Regions from separate parts of the Halioxenophilus sp. WMMB6 genome, predicted to be linked through region 1. Evidence: predicted binding sites of a transcription regulator. Region 1 holds the regulator's gene; each other region holds the start of a gene.
The links. Region 1 encodes sigma-54, which starts transcription at its own class of promoters, with help from an activator protein. Its sites were predicted from a motif close to GTTGGCACGNNNNTNGNNT; they were not measured.
Positions count from the first base shown of each region.

Region 2: a site for sigma-54 is predicted at 1,520-1,538, ahead of glnA (glutamate--ammonia ligase). Genes of this name have one in related genera too.
Region 3: a site for sigma-54 is predicted at 1,111-1,129, ahead of flgA (flagellar basal body P-ring formation chaperone FlgA). Genes of this name have one in related genera too.
Region 4: a site for sigma-54 is predicted at 1,119-1,137, ahead of flgB (flagellar basal body rod protein FlgB). Genes of this name have one in related genera too.

Region 1 covers NZ_JAWMQR010000003.1:424,177-426,370, forward strand. Annotated here, with positions in the region: gene lptB (LPS export ABC transporter ATP-binding protein) at 1-225, shown strand, start outside; gene SBL51_RS10865 (RNA polymerase factor sigma-54) at 550-2,106, shown strand.
Region 2 covers NZ_JAWMQR010000008.1:93,037-95,230, reverse strand. Annotated here, with positions in the region: gene glnA (glutamate--ammonia ligase) at 1-1,376, opposite strand, end outside; gene thiI (tRNA uracil 4-sulfurtransferase ThiI) at 1,844-2,194, shown strand, end outside.
Region 3 covers NZ_JAWMQR010000005.1:173,595-175,788, reverse strand. Annotated here, with positions in the region: gene SBL51_RS14035 (chemotaxis protein CheV) at 1-886, opposite strand, end outside; gene flgA (flagellar basal body P-ring formation chaperone FlgA) at 1,244-1,993, shown strand.
Region 4 covers NZ_JAWMQR010000005.1:181,447-183,640, reverse strand. Annotated here, with positions in the region: gene SBL51_RS14070 (flagellar hook assembly protein FlgD) at 1-180, opposite strand, end outside; gene flgC (flagellar basal body rod protein FlgC) at 208-648, opposite strand; gene flgB (flagellar basal body rod protein FlgB) at 651-1,055, opposite strand; gene SBL51_RS14055 (hypothetical protein) at 1,843-2,194, shown strand, end outside.

The sequences.
Region 1 (2,194 bases):
GTGGACCCGAAATCGGTGGCCGATATCAAGCAGATTATCGAACACCTCCGGGAACGCGGCATTGGCGTCTTGATTACCGACCACAATGTTCGCGAAACCCTGGATATTTGTGAGAAGGCCTTTATCGTTGGCGGCGGCCACATTATCGCCGAAGGCAATGCCGAGACAGTGCTCAATAATCAGTTGGTTAGAGATACCTACCTTGGCGCAAGCTTCAAGTTATAAAGCCCACCCTCTTTACCTCAACCACTTTTTGCGCGACTATAAGCCCCATCGACCCCAAAGCCACCCAAACACAGGGTTGCAAGCAAACGGGGCAGGCGCAAAGCAACTCCTCTCAAGCGCGCGCGGCAGCAGTAAATAGCCGCTAGACATCGCCGATCAGCCACAAATCTCCCACTCCTGCCTGATAAAACTTCCAGCGAATGAATTCTAGGCATAAAAATTGCTTAAATATATTGCACAGCTGACCTATTCAATACTACACTGCCGATAGCAGATTGAAGCTACCCCCGGTTTCCGTCTTCGTTATTGGATACACCGTCGTATATGAAGCAGTCTCTACAACTAAAGCTCGGTCAACAGTTAACGATGACCCCTCAGTTGCAACAGGCCATCCGCCTGCTGCAACTCTCAACTTTGGACCTACAGCAAGAGATTCAAGAGGCGCTGGAGTCCAACCCCATGTTGGAGGTGAGCGAGTCTGAAGACTCGGGTGACGACAGCTCATCCAGCTCCGACGCTGATCTCAAGCTAGAGAGCAGCGCCACCGAAACCATCAGCGAATCCAACAAAGAAGAGGCTGACTGGCAGGAGAACATTCCCGAAGATCTCCCCGTCGATACCCATTGGGACGACATCTACCAAGGCAGTGGTAGCGGCAATGTCGGCCCCGAGCGCGACGACAGCTACTTCGACAGCCAGATAGACAACACCGAAACCCTGCAAGAACACCTGCTTTGGCAACTTAACCTCACCCCCATGTCAGACCGCGATCGCATGATTGCGATGGCCATCATCGATGCCGTTGAGCCCAGCGGCCTGCTCTCCACCCCCATTGAAGATATCTACCGCGGCTTGGCGCGGGTGGTGGATGGCACCCCAGAAGAGGCGGACGATAGCGAATGGGAAGCGCCTAATGAGGTGGATGCCGCCACAGACGAAGACGATCACGACCGGCTCGACATCGACGAAGTGTTCGCCGTCCAGCACCGTCTGCAACTGTTCGACCCCATTGGCGCCTGCAGCGAGAGCCTCTCGCAGTGCCTGATGGTACAACTGAATCAATTCGCCAAAGATACGCCATGCCTCGACGCCGCTAAAATGATCGTCAGCGAACACCTGCTACAGCTCGGCAACCGCGACTACAAACAGATCATGCGCCGCTGCCGCATCAAAGAGAACGAGCTAAAACAGGCGATTTTATTGATCCAACAGCTGACTCCACACCCGGGTGAGCTGATTGGCAGCAGCGAAACCAGCTACATCGTACCGGATGTGTTTGTCAGTAAAAAAAGCGGACGCTGGCTGGTGGAACTAAACCCAGACATCGCACCTAAAATCCGTATTAACAGTAATTACGCCAACTTGGTTAAACGCGCAGACAGCAGTGAAGACAACACCTTCCTGCGCGACAACCTGCAGGAGGCTCGCTGGTTTTTGAAGAGCCTGCAAAGCCGCAACGAAACTCTGCTCAAGGTCGCCAGCTGTATTGTCGACAAACAACAGGGCTTTCTTGATTTTGGCCCAGAGGCCATGAAACCATTGGTATTGCACGATATCGCCGAAGATGTAGGCATGCACGAATCCACTATTTCACGCGTCACCACCCAAAAATACATGCACACCCCGCAGGGTATTTTTGAACTGAAATACTTCTTCTCCAGCCATGTCAGCACCGATAACGGCGGGGAGTGCTCCTCCACCGCTATCCGCGCCATCATCAAAAAACTCGTCGCCGCCGAAGACCCGCAAAAACCCCTGAGCGACAGCAAAATCACCAGCCTTCTGTCAGACCAGGGTATCCAGGTTGCCCGTCGTACCATTGCGAAATATCGCGAGTCGCTCGGCATCGCGGCCTCTAACGAGCGTAAGCGATTGGTGTAACGACATAGGATTTATCGGTTTCTGCTGCGCTGTTTAGTCTCTTGTGAATAGCGCAGTAACGGCGGCTCAGGCCGCCTCAAGCAACCGG
Region 2 (2,194 bases), on a different contig from region 1:
GGGTGAGTGGTCATGTTGATCGCTTGGATATCTTCTTTTTTCAGTTCGATATAAGCGTCAATCATGTCGTCGTCGAATACGCCGCCAGCTTTCAGGAACTCACGGTCGGCATCCAGAGCTACCAGTGCTTCTTCCAGAGAGGCACAAACAGTTGGGTACTCGGCCAGTTCTTCCGGCTCCAGGTCGTACAGGTCTTTATCGGCAGAATCGCCAGGGTGGATCTTGTTCTTGATGCCGTCCAGGCCAGCCATCAGCAGTGCAGCAAAGCAGAGGTATGGGTTGGCGGTGGAGTCTGGGAAGCGGGTTTCGATACGCTTGCCTTTCGGAGAAGAGACAAACGGAATACGAATAGATGCAGAACGGTTACGGGCAGAGTAAGCCAGAATAACCGGAGCTTCGAAGCCAGGTACCAGACGCTTGTAAGAGTTGGTGGAGGCGTTACAGAAAGCGTTCAGTGCTTTAGCGTGCTTGATTACGCCGCCGATGTAGTACAGAGCCAGTTCAGACAGGCCAGCGTAGGCGTCGCCTGCAAACTGGTTGGCGCCATCTTTGGTGAACGATTGGTGAACGTGCATACCGCTACCGTTGTCGCCTACCAGAGGCTTAGGCATGAAGGTGGCAGTTTTGCCGTAAGCGGCGGCAACATTGTGCACGGCGTACTTCAGAATTTGTACTTCGTCGGCTTTTTTCACCAGGGTGTTGGCGCCAACACCGATTTCACACTGGCCGGCGGTAGCCACTTCGTGGTGGTGTACTTCGATGACCAGACCCATGGCTTCGGCGGCGTTACACATGGCGCCACGGATGTCGTGCAGGGAGTCGACAGGGGGCACTGGGAAGTAACCGCCTTTGATGCCAGGACGGTGACCCATGTTGCCATCGGTCAGTTCAACGCCAGAGAACCAGGCTGCCTCTTCAGAGCCGATTTTGTAGAAAGCGCCAGACATGTCTGCGCCCCATTTGACGTCGTCAAAAATGAAGAACTCAGGTTCTGGACCGAAGAAAGCGGTGTCGCCCAGGCCGGTGCTTACCAGGTAGGCTTCGGCGCGCTGTGCAATGGAGCGTGGGTCGCGGTTGTAGCCTTCGCCGGTCAGAGGCTCAACGATGGAGCAGCGGATAATAACGGTGACTTCGTCGGTGAACGGGTCCAGGAAGCTTGAGGAATCGTCAGGCATCAGGATCATGTCGGATTCGTTGATGCCTTTCCAGCCGGCAATGGATGAGCCATCGAACATTTTGCCATCGGTGAAGAAGTCTTCGTCAACTTCAGAGGCTGGGATGGTAACGTGCTGCTCTTTACCTTTGGTATCGGTGAAGCGCAGGTCGATCCATTTGGCTTCGTTATCAGTAATGAGTTTCAGAGTCTGCTCTGACATGTATTCCTCCAAAATGGCTGTGCCAGATATATATAGATGGGTGTAAAGCTTATAGTTGGCGCTTACTGCCCGGTGTAATGGTGTGTGATCTTCCCCTAAGTGTGCACCTCTAGCTAGAGGTTTGTATTGGGTGCATCATAATAAGGCAATCTCTGTGCCATCCGCCGGCAGATGAAGCGTTTGAATAATTCTTCGAAAAATCAACGTGTGGGTTTGTACTTCGAAGGGGTTGCCTGCATCGTATTGGGGCTGGTGTTACATGGTTGCACCAATAGCGACCCTATATAAGGGGGCAGGCGAGGCTGGCGTTGGCGGCCCATGCTAACCAATCGCCGGCCCGCTGAAAAGAGCCTGTTGCAGTGATATTTTTCGGCTCGGTTTATGGCGGATGGATGAGTGTGGGCCTCTGCTTTAGAGGTGGTTGGTTTATACTAGGCGGCTTTGTAACCATCGACACGCCAGACGTTATGCACTTCATTGTTAAGTTGTTTCCCGAGATCACCATCAAAAGCGCGCCGGTGCGCAAGCGTTTCACTCGTCAGCTGCAGGATAACCTGCACCACCTGCTGCGCCGCCTGAGCCGGGAGCTCTCGGTGCGCCGCGACTGGGAGAAGCTGGAGATCTCCGGCCCGGACGATGAGGAGCTGGAGGCTAGGGTCAGCACTGTGTTGGCGCAAACCCCTGGTATCGCCTTCTTCTATGCCGTTGATGCCTTCGACTTTGCTACCCAGGACGATATCTACCGGGCAACGGCTTCGGTATGGGGCGACCAGCTTGCCGGTAAAACCTTCTGTGTGCGCGTTAAGCGCAGCGGCAAC
Region 3 (2,194 bases), on a different contig from region 1:
GATCATCCGGATTAAACTTTGCCAGGAAATTATCAGCACCAACTTTTTTCACCATAGCTTCGTTAAATACACCGCTCAACGAGGTATGTAGTACTACATGTAAATCTTTTAACGCGGGATTTGCACGAACCTCAGCAGTAAAGGTATAACCATCCATCTCTGGCATTTCGATATCGGAAATTACCAATATCAACTCTTCGATGGCACTCTTGCCTTGAGCAATTAATCCCTCAAGGTAATCCAGCGCTTCACGGCCATCTTTTTTGAGTGTGGTTTTAATACCCATCTGCTCAACCACCCGCTGTATCTGTTTGCGGGCGATAGTGGAGTCGTCAACAATCAGCACATGCTTTTGCACTACCCGCTCGGAGATACCATCTTCAATGACCCCCTCGCTGATCATCTCTGACAACGGATTCACCTCTGCCAGAATCTTTTCAACGTCAATAATTTCCACTAATTGGTTTTCTATCTCAGTAACCGCAGTGAGGTAGTTCTCCTTGCCCGCCCCTTTCGGTGGTGGGTGGATGGATTCCCAATTCATATTGACAATCCGCTCCACCGCGCCAACCAGAAAACCCTGTGTGGAACGGTTGTACTCAGTAATAATTACGAAGCAGTTTTTAATATCTTCCAGCGGCGAACGGCCGATAGAGAGATTCATATCCATGATTGAGATGGTGCCACCACGAATATGGGCAACGCCCCTTACCACCGGATTACGATTGGGTATCTCATACAGTGTTGGGCACTGTAGAACCTCTTTCACCTTGAACACATTGATACCGTAGAGCTGCTTACCTTTCAGCCGAAAGAGCAACAACTCCAACCGGTTTTGGCCAACCAATTGCGTTCGTTGATTGACGCTGTCTAACACACCAGCCATGGATTTCCTCTTGGGTGATAGTGGTTGTCACCGGCATCTCTTCAGCGAATCGAGTGCGACAACTTACTTAAAGTTCCTATTTCAAGGTCGTGACCAACAGCTCTAATCGCCACCGAACGCCAGGAAAATATCTTAACTAATTCAATTAGTTATCTATCTACTACCGGTTACCATCGGAATGCTGGCGACAGCGGTTGAATGAGTCAAAAACCGATTATTTTGGTTTAGGCACACTGATTGCTTAAACACTGCTCAAACCGACGATGAGGCGGATTCTGACAAAATTTCGGCGCTTTTCTCCAAAACTTAAGCGCGGTGAGAGTAGCTTCACGTCTACCCAATGAGCATAGGATACAAATGGCAAAGATTCCTCTCGGCGCTAAGGATTTGTTCCGCTGGACCTTGCTGGCAGGTTTGGCCATGTGCCATCCGTTGGTATTGGCGGAGCCCGCCACCGACGCCACAGCGGAGCTGCAGTCGATGCAAAAGTTGGCGGACCAGGTGACCTTTACTCTGGAGGAGCACTACACCAGCGTCGCCCGGTTCGATGAGGTACGGGTACAAACCAACCTGCCAGACAGCCGACTGCAACTGCCGGCTTGCGATGGTCAACTGCGCATAGACGCACCAGACAACTACCGAGGTGGCCGCGTCACCACCCAGGTCCATTGCGATGGCAACCTAAGCCACTGGTCGCTCTATTTCATCAGTGAAGTCAAATTACTGGCGCAGGTGGTGGTGGCCAGAGCCCCCTTACGCAAGGGCGAACTGATAGCCGAAGCCGACCTGGAGCTCGCCCTGAAAGATGTTTCACTACTCGGCCAGGGCTATATCACCGATTCCGGGGATGTCGCCGGGCAGGAGCTGCGCCGTGGTATCAATACCGGTGATGAACTGCGTGCACAGTGGCTGATCGCGCCCAAAGCCGTGAAACGGGGCGACCGGGTAACGATTATCGCCTCCTCCAAGCAAGTGGCCGTGGAAGCAACCGGTACCGCCCTTGCCGATGGCCGTATCGGCGAACAGATCAGAGTTCGCAATGATCGCAGTGAACGGGTGGTACGGGCCACCGTGAGCAAAGCGGGTGTGGTAAATATCCCGCTCTAAACGGCTGACAGAATAGCGCTGGCGTTGTGACCGATTACTCAATTAAAGATGCAAAAAAACCTAAAGTTTTGTTTCCACAGGCCGATATCCAGTTGGAGAGCATCAAAAAGGGGAAATCGGTTGCCACCGGCAACTGAACAACATGGCAATTTATTGCCAGATAACAATTTATTGCCAGACAACTACGCAGGGGATAACCCC
Region 4 (2,194 bases), on a different contig from region 1:
AAGCTGCGCCACAAATTCGCTGTTTTCCTGTGGTTCCAAGGGATTTTGATTCTGCAACTGAGTGGTTAACAATTGCAGAAATACATCTCTACCCAGCTCATCGCTGTTGGATGTCTCTTTCGTATTGCGATTCTCTACCGAGTAAGCGCTTAAAGCTGAATCAACATTATTGACAGACATAGTAGGATGTCTCCGTCGTTAGTAACGTTATTGACCCAGGGTCAATAGTCTTTGCATCATGGTTTTTGCCGAGTTCATCACTTCCACATTCATCTGATACGCTTTGGAACTGGAAATCATGTTGGTCATCTCTTCCACGGCATTGACGTTCGGGTAGAAGACATAGCCCTCTTCATTAGCGAGCGGATGGTCTGGTTCATAGCGCTGCTGTAAAGGCGCATCCGACTCCACAATACCGAGCACCTGAACCCCTTGGGTCTCCGTTTGACCGGCGTCTAAGGTATCAAAACTCAAGGCTTCAACCTGCTGACGAACCGCAGCAAATACCGGATGCCGGGCACGATAGGTCTCGTCGATGCTTGACGCCGCTGATTCGGCATTAGCCAGGTTACTGGCGGTGGTATTAAGCCGCACGGTGTTGGCACTCATGGCGCTGGCGGCGGTATCAAAAATATTGGCCAAAGACATCTCTATTCACCTCGCAGCGCAGATAACAGACCGGAAAAGCGGCTTTTTAAAAACAAAAAACTGGCTTCAAAAGCAAGCGCGTTTTCCATATATTCGGCATGCTCTACATGCTCCTCGACCGTATTACCATCAATCGATGGCTGAATTGGAGTGCGGTAGAGCAGTTCTCTGTCATCGACTACCTGCGCGCCGCCGGGCGTATGTTTATTTGAGGTAACCACCATATTTAAGCCATCTTTCTGCTCTGGCTGAATTTCAGAAAAGAGTTTCTGAAAATCCATGTCGCGGGCTTTGTAGCCGGGTGTTTCGGCATTGGCCAGGTTATTGGCCAGAATATTAGCTCGCTCGGTGCGGGCCTTTAATGCCATCGGATGTACACCCAATGCTTGCTCAAAATTAATTGCCACTGATTTACGCTCTCAGAAAAATACCGCGTCACTGCGCAGGAATTAATTGCTTCAAGGGCAATTAAGCGAAGGCTGTGCCAACTCGGAAATTGCCCATTAATCAGCGGATTTAAGCTCTATAGAGGCAAATAGACCGGCTATTTTTTGAGAAAGCGGCAATGGCTTGCCGCTTTGCATCCGGCAATCGGCAATTTTGCTCTGGCCGAAAAAATTTAAAGCGGCAATCCATTAATTTAGCTTTTGATGGTGTTGGAATTTTGGCACCAACATTTACCGACACTCTCTCAAGACAGACTCTCGCTGGAGACAGGTACTTTATAGCGACAGACGCACTCCAAAGACAGTCCCTCCTCCGCTGGAACAGGATGACTCCATCAGCGGCGATTCATCCGGTGTTTCTGCCGTTGTCAGGCTAAATACCCACACCGCCATTGCGAGCAGAGCCGAAACCGGCCTGATATGGGTACTAATTGTGCCAGCGGCCTGTGCCAGGCTGCCGACCAAACCCAACATCGCTATTGTTGCCAACGATACAAATGCCGGAAGCCCCTTCACCCCACCACTCTCGCCAAGACTTTCCTCTCGCCTGATAAGCCATCGCTAGCTGCGAAATTTTTTTGATTTGAATCAAATGGTTACGGTTACCTAAAGGCGGCCAACCACAGCCTGGAGCAGCGCCAAGAGCAACCGCTAAGCGCCGCTCTTACCCTGGTATGCAGATTGCCGGGTAGTAAGGTGATTGTTAACAAAGGGCCGCAATGGCGCCCATTACCGTAGGGGGAATACCATGTTTGAACACAAAGACTTAGACGGCCAAAAACATCGGGTGCTTGATGCCGATAAAGAGTTTCTGAGTGGTGCCATATTGGAAACTCGCGAGCCTAAAAACGGCCAAGCCATCGAAAGTGCTGGCAGAGCCCAGCACGCAGTTGTCGAGGGCAGCCTGGTAGAGCGCTTTCTGCCTCCGGAAACCATTGGCGAGAAGTGGTCCCACGAGCCCAGCACTGCCTGGTGGGAAGTGGTTGGTCACCCACCCCATGCCGGTATAGTCGCAGACTTCAACTCCTTCCAGGGCGGCGCTTACCACCGCACACTTAACCCGGCCGACAACCTTGTCGCCTTTGCCGAACAAGGTGAAA